DNA from 3 places in the Paenibacillus sp. FSL F4-0097 genome. Region 1 is predicted to be linked to each of the others. Evidence: predicted binding sites of a transcription regulator. Region 1 holds the regulator's gene; each other region holds the start of a gene.
The links. Region 1 encodes NrdR, which represses ribonucleotide reductase genes. Its sites were predicted from a motif close to AACACNATATATNGTGTT; they were not measured.
Positions count from the first base shown of each region.

Region 2: a site for NrdR is predicted at 2,845-2,862, ahead of MHH86_RS11065 (adenosylcobalamin-dependent ribonucleoside-diphosphate reductase). Genes of this name have one in related genera too.
Region 3: a site for NrdR is predicted at 1,799-1,816, ahead of nrdI (class Ib ribonucleoside-diphosphate reductase assembly flavoprotein NrdI). Genes of this name have one in related genera too.

Region 1 covers NZ_CP151965.1:2,211,489-2,217,306, reverse strand. The annotation lists gene MHH86_RS09845 (SDR family NAD(P)-dependent oxidoreductase) at 238-1,113, opposite strand; gene MHH86_RS09840 (MarR family transcriptional regulator) at 1,282-1,740, shown strand; gene ltrA (group II intron reverse transcriptase/maturase) at 1,820-3,082, opposite strand; gene MHH86_RS09830 (hypothetical protein) at 3,444-3,578, shown strand; tRNA gene MHH86_RS09825 (tRNA-Lys) at 3,680-3,752, opposite strand; tRNA gene MHH86_RS09820 (tRNA-Ala) at 3,763-3,838, opposite strand; gene nrdR (transcriptional regulator NrdR) at 4,090-4,566, opposite strand; gene MHH86_RS09810 (alpha/beta-type small acid-soluble spore protein) at 4,731-4,949, shown strand; gene MHH86_RS09805 (lytic transglycosylase domain-containing protein) at 5,034-5,597, opposite strand; gene coaE (dephospho-CoA kinase) at 5,594-5,818, opposite strand, start outside.
Region 2 covers NZ_CP151965.1:2,482,760-2,488,577, forward strand. The annotation lists gene MHH86_RS11055 (YqhG family protein) at 1-888, opposite strand, end outside; gene MHH86_RS11060 (SNF2-related protein) at 885-2,630, opposite strand; gene MHH86_RS11065 (adenosylcobalamin-dependent ribonucleoside-diphosphate reductase) at 3,017-5,674, shown strand.
Region 3 covers NZ_CP151965.1:1,543,996-1,549,813, forward strand. The annotation lists gene nrdE (class 1b ribonucleoside-diphosphate reductase subunit alpha) at 1-1,365, opposite strand, end outside; gene nrdI (class Ib ribonucleoside-diphosphate reductase assembly flavoprotein NrdI) at 1,352-1,711, opposite strand; gene MHH86_RS06835 (helix-turn-helix domain-containing protein) at 2,115-3,764, opposite strand; gene MHH86_RS06840 (sensor histidine kinase) at 3,795-5,522, opposite strand.

The DNA of each region.
Region 1 (5,818 bases):
ATACAAAGGACCAAGGTGCTCTTATTTTCTCATTATGGGGCGTTTTCCCAAGCTATCGGACTCCTACGCACTTATCTAGTCTTTTCAAAACAAAATACTGCTACTGGAGAGGAAATAAGTGCGCTACGGTCCGATCACCCGACTAATTGCACCGAATATAGAAAACAAGAGCTATACAGTCCGCAGGATCATAAGTGGGTGATTCGAACGGACAGGAGCTCAGTTTCACTAATTAAATCAATTTCCAACGAAACCTTTCTGCTGCAAAATGTCTCCCGTATCGTTCCATAATTTATTTTCCATTACCTTATCTCCTCCCGGTTGTACGGGTACAATGGGATTGCCTGTCCCAACGTTAAAATATCCCCCGGTGCTCTCTTGATACTTAGGATCGGTCATTAAACGAATAATGATCTCAGCTCCTTTACGAGGATCGCCAATACGAAAGAAATTCAATAAGTGCTTAAGCATCGAAGAAAACCAAAGTTCACGCCCGAGACCTGTAACGTTAAAACCCGGATTCAATGCATGAACGCTAATTCCCGTTTCCGCCCATCGACGTGCAAGCTCACTGGTAAACATAATATTTAACAGTTTGGTTTTCCCATAAATCTCAGATGATCCTCTGGAAGTAAAAGAAGCTGTATTGAGCAAATCTTCTGGCAACTTTAGCACTCCATGCCGGCGTGAAGCTTCCGAAGCAACATTTATAATTTTTGCATTTCCTGCTGCTCTCAAAGAACGTTCTAAAGTATGCGTCAATAACCAAGGTGCAAAATAGTTCACAGCCATCATTTCTGAGAATCCATCTGCAGTTATCCGCTGTTCAAACCCATGAAGCCCTGCATTATTTATTAACACATCTATCTTCGGAAAAACACTAGATATTTCTTGTCCTAACCTAGTGACATCCTTCATTGAGGATAGATCTCCGTAAAAAAAACTAATTTCGGCTGCTGGTACGCTCTCCTTTATCATTTTTTCAGTTGCTTCCGAACGCGTATTACTCCTTGCAGTCAGAACAAGATGGGCACCTCGCTTAGCCATTTCAAGTGCAACGAGTTGTCCCAAACCGCTTGTAGCTCCAGTAATTACAATAATCGGCTTTGTCATCTTCAACATTCTCCTTTATATAAGGAATTCATAAGGGCCAATTTCATTTTGACAGCGTATTGTCCAAAACATATAATTGATATATATCAACTATATGACGATGATTGATATATGTCAACTACATAGATGTTTGATGACTTTAAAATACAAGGTTAGGTGGTTAAAACAATGAATACTGAACGTAAAGACACGTCGAGAGGACAATTAGAACTGAAGCTAGGTGGACAAATTAGTGCCCTTATTAGCGCTTCGCATGCCCTAAATGTCAGAACTGCTGCCGCTTTCGATTCATCTGTACAACCTGCTGCTTTCCATATAGTTCGTTGGCTGTACTCCTATGGTCCAACAAGTGCCTCTGTATTAGCAGAATCTACGGCTATGGATCGTAGTTCAGTCAGCCGTCTCATCAAGCAACTCGAGAATTTGGGTTATATCAAAAGGGAAGACTCCCCTAACGATCGTCGAGCTATACTTCTTACTCTCACTGATCTTGGGCGGCAAAAAACCTTTGACGCGTTACAGGATAAGGAGTTCATATTTTATGAGCGCATAGCCCAATGGGATAATCAACAGCTTGAGACATTTATCGAAATGCTTCAGGAGTTTAATGGATTTAATGATAATTAATAAATGGAAATCGAGTAGGAGGGGGCGGCTAGCCCCCGACCTCTCACACCACCGTACGTACCGTTCGATATACGGCGGTTCATGAAATATTCCGTAAGGAGTTGTATCTGTCCAATACACTCTTTAATCCATTGGCTTCCCAATATTGGTTATTCAATACATGTTGTAGAATTGGACTCCCTGCAATTCGCCAATACCCTTTTCGGGTATTTCCCCACTCATAGGCTTTATCCTTAGGTACCCCTAAGGATATAAGTCTTTTGACTTTGGTTCTAGGGGTCTTCCACTGCTTCCAGAGGCACATTCGTAGCCTTCTTCGTATCCATTTATCCATATCTCGAAAGGTACTTGGGGTATCCGCCAGCGAGAAATAACCGCACCATCCCATGAGGTAGTGGTTTAGTTCCTTGATTCGCTCTTCCATCTTCATCGATCTCTTTCGAGAGGATATCTCCTGTATTCGAACCTTGACTCTCTGTAAGGATTGCTTCGCAATTCTCACCTTTGGTTCTTTGTCCACACTAAAACTAAATCCTAGAAACTTTCGTTTCCAGGGACGGTCTACCGCGCTCTTTACTTGGTTCACCTTCAGCTTTAGCCTCGTCTCGATGAATCGGGTGACAGTTGTCTTGACTCTCTCTCCTGCTCTTAGCGTTTTCACGTAAATATTGCAATCATCCGCATAACGAACGAAGCGGTGCCCACGTTTCTCGAGTTCTTTGTCGAGCTCATCCAAGACAATGTTAGATAATAACGGACTCAGTGGACCGCCTTGCGGGGCACCTTCCGTTGTCGGGGTTACTAACCCGTTCTCCATCACACCTGACTGAAGATATTTGCGGATAAGCAGGAGAACTTTCTTGTCCTCCACTTTCTCCGAAATCTTCATCATCAGTCGGTCATGGTTGACGCGATCAAAGAATTTCTCCAAGTCTAGGTCGACTACGAATCGATAGCCTTCTTTCATAAAGGTTCGAGCTTTCCTCACCGCATCATGCCCTCGTCTTTTCGGACGGAATCCATAGCTATGGTCGGAAAACTCTGGATCAAACAATGGAGTTAACACCTGCGCGATTGCTTGTTGGATCATTCGATCTGTCACGGTAGGTATTCCTAGTAACCTAACACCTCCGCCACCGGGTTTCGGGATTTCGACTCGGCGCACGGGGCTCGGTTCATAGGTTCCTTCTTCTATGGCATGCCGCAAGGTCTGCCAGTTTTGTACGATGTGTTCTCGTAAGGATTTTACGGACATCCCATCTACGCCATGACTTCCTTTATTCGCTTCAACACGCTTTAAGGCTTGCAGAAGATTTTCCCGTGATAGCAGTTGCTCCAACATTTTTTTTAACCTCTCTTTACGTGATTTATACCTTCCATTTGTGCCAAAGATGAACTCCGCCCTGCTGAAGTCCCCCACGGGATTCACCGTTTCCTTCTTCAGTCAGGTCCTTTCGGATTTTTTTCTGCATTCATCGCTCATCTTGAACGCCTGGATGTATAAATCCTATTCCATGTTCAGCCCTTCCGCAGCTGTTGCAACAGCTTGCGTACTATGGCGTCTGCTGACTTCTGTGCACTCAGCCTACTCTCACAAGTAGGGTTACGAAGTATACTCGCCTATCACACAGATCTCCCCAGGTAAGAACGCTATCTTCCCCTCCATCTATCTGCTTCATTTACTCTCGTACGCCTTTGGCAGTATGGACTTTGGTTTGTTGTGCAACCTCATCCAGCCTACGTTAGCCTTGTATGAAGTTCGTATTCCTCAGACCGGAGATTTGCCGCTGGCTTCCTTCAGATTCCACCTCGCGGTGGACACCCTTGCCTTAAGCTAATGGCTACTACTGCCTTCGCCATTCGGGACTTCAACCCTATAGATAGCGCCCATGCTGGGCGCACACAACAAAAAAACGGCATTTCTGCCGTTTCTTTAGGATGGACTCTCAGGGGCTCGAACCCTGGACAAATAGATTAAGAGTCTACTGCTCTACCAACTGAGCTAAGAGTCCATATGATGTTTGGTGGAGCCAAGGGGGATCGAACCCCTGACCTCATCGCTGCCAGCGATGCGCTCTCCCAGCTGAGCTATGGCCCCAAACTGAAATTTCAGATGTATGTAATCACACATTTTTTAATTTTAGTTTGGTCGTAATTGAGTTGTTCCGATAAACTCAAGCGTCGTAGGCGACTTCTATATAATATAAAAAATCGCCCTCTATGTCAACACTTTTTTTAAAATTCATTTTTCCACTCAAATTCTCCGCTCAAAACTCAGAGGAAACAAACCAGTACCAGCACTCTTAACAGACCCTAGGATTGGTTGTAACGCCCTAACTGGTCAAAACCCTATAATCCCTCTAATTCTCCCGTACTCTTGGACAGCAGCCCCTTGAGTTCCTTCATGAACATATTAATATCCTTGAACTGGCGATATACGGACGCAAAACGAACGTAAGCCACTTCATCTACTGGGTAGAGCTGCTCCATCACGAATTCACCAATCTGTTGGCTTTCCACTTCCGCAACGGCGATGCCGCGCAAAGATTTCTCAACCTCGGACACGATCTTTTCTAGACGTTCCACAGAAACCGGCCGTTTCTCACAAGCACGGATGAGACCGCGGAGTATTTTATCACGACTGAATTCCTCACGGCTGCCGTCTTTTTTAATTACAATCAGTGGCGTCTCTTCAATCATTTCAAAAGTAGTGAACCGTTTGCTGCAACGCTCACATTCACGCCTACGACGGATTGACTTATTTTCATTCGCTGGTCGCGAGTCCAGCACTTTAGTATTTGTGTGATCGCAGTAAGGGCATTTCATAAGCTTCATCACTTCCTATTACATAATGGTATTGGTCCCGGAATGTTATAAATCCGGCTTTTGAACGGCTTTTTTATTATTTCCAGAAATCACCGTTTTTTTCTTGTAATGATAATGGCAAGTCCGGCACATAATACAGTTACCAACAGAGGAGGTGAACAGCAATGAGCCAAAGCAACAACTCCAATAACCTTGTAGCTCCAAATTCCCGCGGTGCCTTGGAACAACTTAAATACGAAGTTGCCCAAGAACTAGGAATCACGCTTTCCCCAGATGGTTACCAAGGCAATAAAACTTCTTATGAAAATGGTTCGATCGGTGGTTACATCACTAAACGTCTTGTAACCCTGGCAGAACAACAACTGGCAGGTCAATACAAATAACCTGACCAACATAAGCTTTTTGAAGAAGTATTAAACGACCTACAAGTCGTTTAATACTTCTTTTTATACATAACACGGCAGAAATTAAAATTCTTTGTAAATGTCCGTGTACTGATCATAGTAATAATTAACGCGCTGTACATAATGCCTGGTTTCACCAATGGGAATATCTTTAATGGTTGCATCTGTCCCATCCCAGATCCCTTCGTCCAACCAGCGTTGAACTTTTCCCGGCCCAGCATTATAAGCTGCGATAATTGCTGTACGTTTGCCTTCGAACTGACGGGATAAAGTTGAAAGATACCATGTACCCAGTTCAATATTAGCCGAAGGCTCATGCTTGAGTTCTTCCATAGATACGTTTGGAAGCTTGGCCTTTTCCAGCGCCCACTTCGCGGTATCCGGCATAAGCTGCATCAGCCCTAGTGCGCCTTTTTTGGATTCTCGTCCAGTTTTAAAGTTCGTTTCTACACGAATAATCGCGGTTACAAGAAACGGGTCTATCTCATAAGTGATGCTGTGCTTACGAATCTCGTCTTTAAAATGGATGGGATAAAACCACGACATCCAGTTTGTACTCAGAAACAATATTGCCGTAAAACCAACAAATAGCAGAAGCAGTACTCTTTTTTTACGTAACCATTTCATGATAAACCCAGCCTGTCCCAAAAAACAGCAACCTGTTGCTCAGTGTACGCAAGATCGCCACTGTTGTCGATGATGTAGTCCGCTTTATTACGTTTCTGTTCAATATCCATCTGTGCATTCAATCGCGCTTCTGCTTCTTCTAAAGAGAGCCTGTTACGTTCCATTAATCGAGTAATTTGCACTTCACGGGGAACGTAGACTACTACAATCTCATGGAACAG
Region 2 (5,818 bases), 270 kb from region 1:
AACCCTTAGCCGCTCACGCGCCTGTTCTGCCCAAGTATAGTCCAGTTCGGCTAGCTGAGCGGTTAGATGAGTTTCCAATAGTTCGGTAGCGGCTGCTACTGTCATTTCATAAGGCTGGATATGCACATTTTCCGGCAAGCGTGGCATCATCTCTTTTGTGGAAACTTTTGCATTAAAGTCATCAATGATGGTTCCCTTTGTTAGGGAGATGCCAAGATAATGGAGTTCTTCACGTTTCAAATCGCAGCTCATCTCCACCTTATAGCAGACACTAAGCCATGGTTCGTAAGCGGCAGAGAAAAGCGTATTTCGCTGCCTGCTGCCCGGGTCCTCAAATAAATAAAGGCATTTCCCTTCGTCCCTAGCGGCGTTCCAAATTTGTTGCAATCGCTTGCTTCCGTAAATAATATCCTCTCTTCGGATCATCCCGGGTCCAATTCGTGGGAGTGCCGGCACAATGCCGAAGTAGCGGGCTAGGATACTTTCCTCCGGGTCAGTAGATGGAGCATTCACTGCTTCTGAGCCCGGGGAGGCGGATTCGAGTAAGTCAGCGCTGGCCTCTGCATCGTTTGTTACACCTGTAGTTAGGCTTCCGGTGACAACTTGATTCAAAATGCCAGCACTACGATTTGCAATGGGGGGAACCTCTACAGCAGCTTGACTGTCGTATTTTTCCGGATCAAAAACAAAGGTGAAAGAAAGGGTCTCAGGATCTACACCTGTGCGCTCCACGAATCCCCAATAATACGGCCGGTCGGTGAGCATTTTGTCAGCTCTAGGTGATAATTTCACAGTTACGTGAAGGGGCGAAGCCTCAATGATGGAGCATTCAGTGGCTTCAAGATAGTCCATCACATGCTTGCGTACTTCCTGTGCGGTGAGGGTCATGTCGCAGTCTCACTTTCTTTTTTAATACCCTGTGTCAATTCACTGAGGGATTCACCAATATGGTCCAGCTCATGCCGCAATTCTTCGTCGGAGCGGGATTCGAGCATGATTTTGTATAAACTTTTCTCCAGCGATTCCTTCTTTTCAAAACGTTCCAGGATTACATCCAGCCCGCCAATCACCATTTCAAACATATTGATTTTCTCATGCAGCAGATGCAGGATATGTTCTTCAATCGTGCCTTGAGTAGACAAGTTGTAGATCACTACGTCATTTTCTTGCCCTAACCGGTGGACACGGCCGATACGCTGCTCCACGCGCATGGGATTCCAGGGCAGGTCAAAGTTGATCATATGGTGGCAAAATTGCAGGTTTATCCCTTCTCCGCCGGCTTCCGTAGCAATCATAACTTGAGCCCGGCCGCGGAAAAGATCCATCATCCAATCTTTTTTGCCACGGTTCATTCCGCCGGAATAAGAGACACACATCAGCCCATGTTCACGGAAATACTGCAGTAAATATTCTTGAGTTGCGCGATATTCCGTGAAGACGATGACCTTTTCATTCATTTCTTGAATGAGGGCTAAGGTTGTTTCAGCTTTAGTGTTTGTTTTAACGGTACGGAGGGTTTGTAGTAGCTCCATCATCCGGTCTCTTTTTGGTGAATCCGCAGGCAGCTTTTTGATCAAATTAACTAAAGTGATAAAGACGGCATCCCGGCTGCTGCACACCTCACGTTGAAGGGTTACCAGAGAAAGCATGCTGCTAAGATTGCCACCGGATTCCTGATACTGGTCTTTGACAAAGGAAGTAACACTGTTATACAAATCTTTCTCTTCTTGGGAGAGAACTAAGGGAATATTACGGACTTTTCGTTTCGTGAAATTAACTGGACCTTCACCACGGCGATTGCGGATCATGACCTTCGAAAGCTCGTCCCGCAGTTGACCTTCATTCTTAGGCTGGCGTTTATCAACCACGAAATTCGAGGCAAAATCGCCCTGATTTCCAAGTTGCCCCGGCTTCAGTATAGTGATCAGATTAAAGAGTTCGCCCAGATCATTCTGAACGGGAGTCGCGGTGAGCAGCAGGCAATATTTTTTGCGTAATTGCTGTACAAATAGATAATTGGTCGATTTTTTATTCTTCAGCTTGTGAGCTTCATCAATGATCAACATATCGTATTCATTTTCCAGCAGGATTTCCTTATGCGGATCGCGTTTGGCAGTATCCATCGATGCGACGACTATGGCGTTGCCCCAGGAATAGGCTTTTTTCTGAGCGACAGCAGTGATGCCGAATTTCGCATTCAGCTCACGAACCCATTGCAATACTAGAGAAGCAGGTACGAGAATAAGCACTTTGGAGACAAGACCGCGTACGAGATATTCTTTGAGCACCAGTCCTGCTTCAATGGTCTTGCCCAGTCCAACCTCATCTGCAAGAATCGCGCGGCCTGACATTTCGAACAGAACCTTATGCGCTGTATCCAGCTGATGGGGAAGAGGGGACAAGCCGGATAAATGCTTCATACATTGCAGCTCATCGAAGCTCGTTACTAGACCTGTTTCCTCTCCTTGTACGGCAAGCTTAGATAAACGGTAGTCTCCCCATGGGCCGCCCTTTTCCAGTTTGAGCTCCAGATCTTGCAACCAATTACGGTCAAAAGAAAGAGGAACAGGCAGTATCGGCGCGGGTGTTCCCCCTTGCTGGGGTAGAGAATTACGGAATAATTGCGTCATAATGCAGCCTCCTCAAGCTCGGATTTATATCACCATTCGTAAGAGTAGTATGCTCGTAAACGAGAGAATTCATAACCTCTTATTTTTCACGATAGCCTTTAAAAAAGAGAGCAAGAGCGAGAAAAAGCAGCAACGTTTGCGATAATTCGGCAACTTGACTCTATTTTCGAATAAGACCTTCGATACAATATGTGGTATAGTTTAAAAGCTGATGCACACAATATATTGTGACAAAAGCTTGAATATGTATTTTTTATAGAGTGCTTAGCTGGTATTTGTTATTGACAAGATGAGCTTCCTACATACACCTGTTAAGCAGCGGAGGATGGTAAGGGAGTTTTTGTTGTGGGCCCATACCTTGGACCGGAAACTAATATCTACTACACATGCGGGAGGTTTTTTTATTGAGTAAAGTGGAACGTAAGCAACGCCTTGAAGGGCTAAGTGAAAAAATATTTTTGGATCGTTATGCTTGGAAGGATGCAGACAACAACAATGCTAAAGTAGGCGATGTTGTATTGGTGCTGACCAAAGATGATCCGAAGTTTCCAACTAAGGAAGTCGGAGAAATTGTGGAGCGCAGTGGGCGAATCGTAACTGTAAAGACACGCAGTGGCGAGCTTGTGAAATCGGATGTTGAGAAGTTGACCCTTAATATAGAAAAAACTCCTGAGGAAATGTGGGACCGTCTATCCACAGCGATGGCTTCTGTAGAGAAGACACCTGAGCTTCAAGCAGAATGGGCAGGCAAATTCCGTTCAATCCTGGATGATTGGAAGCTTGTACCGGGTGGACGTATTGCGGCTGGTGCAGGTGCTAGTGAAGAATTAACATTGTTCAACTGTTATGTGATTCCCTCTCCAAAAGACAGCCGTGGCGGCATCATGCAGACATTGTCTGAAATGACGGAGATTATGGCCCGTGGTGGCGGTGTGGGCATTAACCTGTCTTCATTGCGTCCTCGTCGTGCGATTGTTAGAGGGGTTAATGGTTCATCCAGTGGTTCCGTATCTTGGGGCGGTTTGTTTAGTTATACTACGGGGCTTATTGAGCAAGGCGGCAGCCGTCGTGGTGCGCTCATGCTAATGATTAATGACTGGCATCCCGATGTTGAGGACTTCATTACCGTGAAGCAAACGATGGGCCAAGTCACTAATGCTAACCTTTCGGTATGTGTGAGCAATGGTTTTATGAAGGCTGTAAAAGAAGATCTGGACTGGGATCTCGTATTCCCGGATACAACCGATCCTGAATATAACGAAATGTGGGATGGCGATCTCGACAAGTGGAAAGCTGCCGGCAAAAACGTTATCCATTATCGCACCGTAAAAGCGCGTGACGTGTGGCGTACGATCATTGAATCGGCATGGAAATCCGCTGAGCCGGGCGTCGTATTCATGGAATACTATAACCAGATGTCTAATAGCTGGTATTTCAACCCGATTATTTGTACAAATCCGTGTGGTGAACAAGGCCTGCCTGGCTGGGGAGTCTGCAATCTGTCTGCGGTGAACCTGTCCAAGTTCTACGATGAGAAAAATCATGATGTGGATTGGGAAGATCTTGCGACTACCACACGTTATTCCGTCCGTTTTCTGGACAATGTAATTGATAAAACACCTTATCATTTCCCGGAAAATGAAGCGAATCAGAAAAAGGAACGCCGCGTGGGTCTCGGAACCATGGGATTGGCGGAGCTGATGATTAAATTGAACATCCGTTACGGCAGCCCGGAATCGTTGGAGTTTCTGGACAAGCTATACGGCTTTATGGCTCGTGAAGCCTACCTTGCTTCGGCAGAAATTGCTGGAGAGAAGGGTTCCTTCCTAGCTTTTGATACTGAGAAATATCTAATGAGCGGCTTTATGAAAAATATAGTCGAAGCGTATCCAGAGGTTGGCGAAGCGATTCGTGAACATGGTATGCGTAACGTTACAGTGATTACACAAGCACCTACAGGTAGTACAGGTACAATGGTAGGTACTTCTACGGGAATTGAGCCTTATTTTGCCTTTAAATATTTCCGTCAAAGTCGTCTTGGCTATGATGAACAGTTTGTTCCAATCGCTCAAGAGTGGCTGGAAGCTCATCCGGGTGAAGAGCTACCGGACTACTTTGTAACTTCGATGGATCTGTCAGCTAAAGATCATATCCGTGCGCAAGCAGCGATCCAACGCTGGGTAGATAGCTCTATTTCCAAAACAGCGAACTGCCCGTCTGACTTTACGGTTGAGGAGACGGCTGAGCTATATGAAATGGCCTTTGATCTAGGTTGTAAGGGTGTTACGATCTACCGCGATGGAAGCCGTGACGTTCAAGTCCTGGAAACCACGAAGAAGGAAGACAAAAAAGAAGCCGCTCCGGTTGCGGCAGAAGAAGCTACAACTACTGTAGAAGCGAGTACAAGTGTTGTAGCAGCAAGTCCAGCGCCTCAAGTGACTACAAAAGAGGCGGATAAACAATACAAAAAACGTCCGCAGGTTCTGCGCGGCGCTACCTATAAAATCAACACACCATTTGGGATGGCATATATTACGATCAATGACCTTGATGGAATACCGGCTGAAATCTTCCTGAATGTAGGTAAAGCGGGTTCTGACGTCTTTGCTATGGCTGAAGCATTAGGCCGTGTCTGCTCCTTGTTCCTCCGTTACGGAGATCATGGTGAGAAAGTGGAGCTGTTGATTAAACATCTGAAAGGCATTGGCGGATCAGGTGCTATCGGCTTCGGCGCGAACCGGGTTGAATCCATTGCTGACGCTGTAGCTAAGGCACTGGAATCACATGTGCTGAACAATGCTCATGATGATCATGTACCTGCTCCGATTGCGGCAACTTTGGAGCTGGAGGATTTCAATGAAGCATTAAATGCGGAGTTGAAATCGAGCGTTCCGTCAGCTACGGAAGATGGACATGGTGGTCATCATGGACATAACCATGCTACGGCTTCCCGTGACCTTTGCCCATCCTGCGGCAGCGCCTCGCTGATTAATATTGAGGGCTGTAAGACTTGTGGCAATTGCGGGTATAGTCGTTGTGGGTAAACGGTGAATATTCAGTGATACATTACTAATTGTGGTGGATCACCAAAGCTGCGAAAATGACCAAGAAAGCTGCAAAAAGCGGCTCATGAAAAGAGAAAAAACCATGGATTATTCTATATAATGAATAAATATACATTAACGCAT
Region 3 (5,818 bases), 670 kb from region 1:
GACAGAGTGCATTTCCTTGTTTGCTTTGGCTACGCCTGGGGCATTGGAAATACTGGTCATATCGCTAACAGCGGTCAGGGCGATCATGCCCTCATGTACGGATTCACGGATTTTGCCATGTTCCATCACGTTAACAATGTTCAAGGAAGCCAGATTGCAGCTTACATCGCGGCGGATTGTACTCTCCTGTCCGTAGTCGGCAATCTCTGAGGTCTCCTGCAGCTGGAAGATTTCAGTACAAAGGTTGGACATTTTGATCTGTCCGACGTTTTTCAGGGCATGGGCCGCATTGGCATTGCTCTTGTTCATGATATATGGATAGCCAGATTCCAGCTGGATCATGGCAATTTTGGTCAGCATATCCCGTGCGCTCATAGCTTTCTTCTTTTTGACACGTGGATCGGCCAGCAGCTTATCATACATGTCATCCAGATCCATATCGTCGAGATGCGTTCCGTAGGCTTTGTACACACTGTAAGGAGCAAATACATGCAGCGCTTCATTGTCCTTCGCCAGCTTATAAAAGCGGTTCGGAATAATCAGGCCGATGGACAGGGTTTTGAGTCTTGTTTTTTCGTCGGCATTGATCTTCTTGCTGTCGAGGAATTCCAGAACGTCCCAGCCAAAAATGTTGTAATAGGCTGCTCCTGATCCTTTACGCTGACCCATCTGATCTGCATAGGAGAAGCCGTCTTCCATCAGCTTGAGTACAGGTATAATTCCCTTCGCAGCATCCTCAACACCCTTGATAGTTTCACCACGGGAGCGTAGCTTGGATAGGTTGACGGCCACACCGCCACCGATCTTCGACAACTGCATGCAGGTATTCAGCACATAGTTGATGGAATTGAGCGAGTCGTCCATTTCGATTAGGAAGCAGGAGACGAGCTCACCACGCCGGCTCTTACCGGCATTTAAGAAGGTTGGGGTCGCAGGTTGTAGGCGCTGTTCCATCATCGAACGGGCAAGTACCCCGGCAGTATCGGCGTTGCCGCGTCCCAGGTGAAGGGCGACTGCCGCCACACGGTCCGGGTAATGCTCCAGATATTGTTTGCGGTCATTGGTTTTTACAGCGTAATCCGTGTAGAACTTCGAAGCTGCCATATAAGATGGAAAACTGAAGTTGTAGGCGTGGGTAATCTGGTAGACTTCTTCAATCTCCGCCGTGCTGTACTGTTCGTAAAAATTCTCGTAGAAATCCTGTTCAATCATATAATCAACCTTGGCTTTTGTATTCGCAAAAACCAGACTCCGGCGCTCTACATCCCGCATAAATTCAGCTACTGCCTCAAGATCTTTGTCTAACTGAAAGAAGCCACTTTCGTCTCTCTTCATCAACATGTTGTTTAATTCAATATGCCGCAACCCGGCTCACCTCCTGTTTAATCCGTTCTACATCGCCAAATGTACCCGATAACTCAAATTTACCGATAACGGGCACGTTATACCGATCTGCAATCAAGTCCGCGCTGTGCGCGAACAGCTCGCCCCAGTTCTTATTGCCGCTGGCGGCTATGCCTTTCAGATTGGCATTATTGTTCTTCAAGAAAGTAGACACCTTTTCTGGAATCTGTCCAAAGCCGGTGGTATATGTAATAAGCACATAGGGCTCGTCAATCGTCATATGCTCCTCAATCTGCACAGCCGGCAACTTAAGTTTGCTGATGAAGCGTCTGACATTTCCTGTTTTTGAATCATACGCGACTAGCATGGTGTCTGTCCCCCTGTAAATATTAAAAACTATTGAAAATAGTATGAAAACTGAATGGATAAGCTTTAAATACTGAAAAATCGTATCTATACTATATTTAGTGTGCGTTGTTTATTTTAATTACTATATGTTGAAAAGTCAATATGGGAACAGCCGTCTTAATAGCTGGGAAAGTGTCTCGTAAGCGGTCTTTTGGCAGGCTTTTAGGGCAGAAAGACCGGAGTATTAGCATTTTGCTAGTTTAAAAATAAAAATAAAAAAATTGCAGGAGTAAGGGTGATACTTAGGGATGCTGCTGAGGGTGATGGCAAGCCAATAAATCTGCAAGGAACAGAGCCTGCTCCTTGCAGATTTATTGGCTTTATTTTTGCGAAGTGGGGTTATTCTTAATAATCTCTTGATCTCAAGAACGGTTGTTTACTCCGAGGCTTCGGTCAGGCGGTGAATCTGCTTTAAGTTGCTGCATGTATTCTCTGGGGGAAATTCCGGTTACCTTTTTGAAGACCTTGCTGAAATAGAAGGCACTCTCATATCCCAGCTTCTGTGAGATTTCGTAGATGCGACCTTCCCCGCGTGCCATCATTTCTTTGGCTGTCGTGATTTTGATCTCCGTGATATATTCCACATAGTTGACCTTGGCAACCTTGGAGAAAAGGTGGCTCAGATAGTTGGGACTGAAATTGAAGACATCCGCCACTTGATTGAGCGAGAGCTTAGTTCCGAGATTTCGTTTAATATACTCTTGGACATTTTTGACGAGCTGCTCCTTGTAGCTTTGTCTGCGGGTAGAGAGGATGTCCGAGCAACCGTCCCTGAACTGGATCAGCCAGCCGGCGATCTCTTCAATCGTATGCATCTGGTAGATAGCCCGGTAGCCCTCCGGTTCATTTTCGAAAATTTGCTCCACAATATTCTCACCGTCTGCAAGTAGTGAAGTGGCCATATACAGAATGTTGCAGGCGGCATCAGTGGCGGGAACCAGCAGGTCGGCCCGGCCGTCGAAGATTTCGATCATTTTGGAGATAATGGCGTATAAAGCTTGGGTATCCATTTCTTCAAAAGCACGGCGGATCTCTGTACGCAATTCGGAGAAATCAAACAACAGATGATCCTGCTCCAGCGACTCTCCTTCGGCAAAAAACACAAACGACTGTGCTTTAACCGCAGCAGGAAGCGCTTTTCGCGCAGCGAGGTAGCTTTCCCGCAGCAAATAAGGATCCTCGACCGCAAAGCCGATCGCGCCGATGATCCTTACATTGAAGTAGTTATGGAGTATGGAGGCCATATGGGTCAATAGCATTTCAATCTCAGGCATCCATTGCCGTGAATCCGTCCCGTTGACGGGCAGGGTTACAGCAAAATTGCGCAAGTCCAGACTGGTCACATAACAAGGTCTTATGGAAGTAAGCGTATCTTTGGCCATTTGGACGGTACTTGAGCACAGAGCAACCATTTTATCGCCGCGGGGCGGGACACTGTCTGGTCCCAAAATACGGCAAGTGCAGACTAGATAAGCAGGTTCCTTGAGCTCAAGGTTTAAATCATCTCTCTGCAGAAGGTACTGGTTTTTATTTGCGAATAAGTTATTGAACAGGCGGATGAAAAATTTATCGCGTTGGGCTTGTAGATTGCCTCTATGAGCAAGCATGGGATAGCTGTCTAGGGTTTGAAAAGCCTCCAATTGGGAAATTGCTTTCCGAATGGAGGCATCAAGTGCCTCTGGTGTCAGTTCCAGCTTCACTAGATAATCTGTGGCTTGCACTTCAATCGCTCCACGTGCGTATTCGAATTCCTCGTAGCTTGTTAAGATGATAAACAGCGGAAGCCGGCCGTGTTTTTTGCGTACCGCATTGGCAACTTCTAAGCCGCTTTTAATTGGCATTTTTATATCGCTGATTACAATGTCAGGACGGAGGGTGTCAATCATTTCTTCCTCTTGAGCCCCGTTGTGTGCAATGCCGACAATTTCTATATTATATTGCTCCCACTTCAGCATGGACTGCAAGCCGATACAGACCAGCGCCTCGTCATCAGCGATTAACAACTTGATCAATTCCATCACATCCTTGCTTGGTATGCTACTCTATTCCTTTTGCAGGAACGGCAGAAGAATCTTCATCCGGGTATATTGGCCCGACTCACTCTCAATCGAAAGACCGTAATTATCCCCAAATGCCAGGCGCAAACGTTCATTTACGCTGCGGAGTCCAATATTCTCGGGCATTTCTTTGCTTCCGTCACCTGGATTCGACAGAATCGTGGAGATTTCTTCTTCCTTCATCCCTACACCGTTGTCTTCAATCGTAACTAGAATATCGGCGAATCCACTTTTGGCCACCTTAATGAGAATTTCTCCTCTGCCTTTGGGCTCAATGCCATGGAAGATGGCGTTCTCGACCAGGGGCTGGAGCGTGAACCGTGGAATTAGGCCGGTTAGCAGTTCCTCGTTGTCAATCTCCTTTACCATAGAGACCGTACTGCCATAGCGGTATTTCTGAATCAGAAAATAATCATCCAGCAGGCTCAGCTCATCCTTCAGCGGCATCAGTCTACGGTTGTCTTTGGCGATGCTGCGCAGCAGTCTAGATAGTGAAGTGGTCATTTCTGCGATGCCGGTAGCATTCTGAATTGTAGCCATCCATTTGATCGAATTCAGTGTGTTGTACAGGAAATGGGGATTGATCTGACTCTGCAGCATCCGGTATTCCAGCTCCTGTTTCTGTTTCTCGTCAGCGAGCCGGCTGTCCATAAGCGCTACGATATCTTGGGACAGGCGGTTAATACCCCGTCCGACATCGCCAAGCTCGCTGTTCCATTCGATATTGCGGTCCAGCAGGAAATTGCCCTGGGCGATCTTATCAATCCGCTTCTTCAGTTTTTCCACCGGAAGACTGATGGTACGGGTCAGATACAGCGTAATGATAGCGCTTAAGACAATAACCAGGAGACAGACGCCGAGCATAACCAGAATCCATATATTTGTCTTGGGAGCGAACAGGTCATTGGATAAAGTCTGTGACAGAATGACTCCGCTGCGTACGGGATAAGATACCACGATATGGCTCTCTTTCTCGTCCGCCAGCTTGACCATGGACAGCTCGGTTTGCGGACCGACAGGTTTATCATTGGTATAGGCCACCGGTTCATACGGCTCTGCAATGGCGATGACCTGATCGCCGATGAGCTGATAATGATGATTGCCGAGCGTCAGCAGCAGCCGGGAATTCTTCGGCAGGGAGTACCCCTTCAGCTTGTCGGTAATAACAGTGGTATTCGCTAACAGGTACACTGTTCCAACGCGGGAAGCTCCTTTGCCGTAAATAGGAAAAACAAAAGGAATTCCGTTCGTGTTGGAGAGCGGGTCCTTGATCACCCGGTCCCATTTCTCCTCGGCATCGTTGCTAAGGCCGGTAATTTGACCGATATTGTGTATGGTAAGCGGAACAGAGGTGCCGGTTTTATCCACCTGCAGAAACTTGCCGTTGCTATCCGTAACAATCAGACGGCGGGCATAGCTGTTGGAGCGGTTGTTCAGGAAGTCCTGCTGCATCGAGTTGAATACATTAACTGCTTCCTTAGAGCTAGCCTTAGGTGAGCTGAAGTAGTCTGTGATCAGGGTATTAGTAGAAGAGTTAGTGCTGCAGGTCATCGCCAGGGATGACAGATCAATCAAATCCTGTTCAATAATATGAGATACCAGCTGCAGATTGAACTCGGTCGCCTGGATGGTTGTTTTACGCTGATAATAAGTAATTAATTCATAGCTGAAAAAAGAAAGCAGCGACGCTATCAGCAGTGCGAATACGGCCATGAGCAGAATAATGCGACTTTTAATGGTGGATTTTCTTACCGTATTTAACACTCCTCTACAAAATGTGAAAACATATAAAGCGTTTTCATATACCATAGCATATTCCTGCGTTCCGATACAGGGGGAGGTACATAAGCTGAATATTTTACATGTTTTAGATAGAAAATTACAGGTTTGAACCGGAGCAGGGAAGAAGAACACAGAAAAGTGAATGAACTTTGTTTGATAATGCATGCCATTCTTGCGGAAAAAGCTATAAACTTTGAACTAAGCTCAGAAGAGCCGATCGTAGTTAC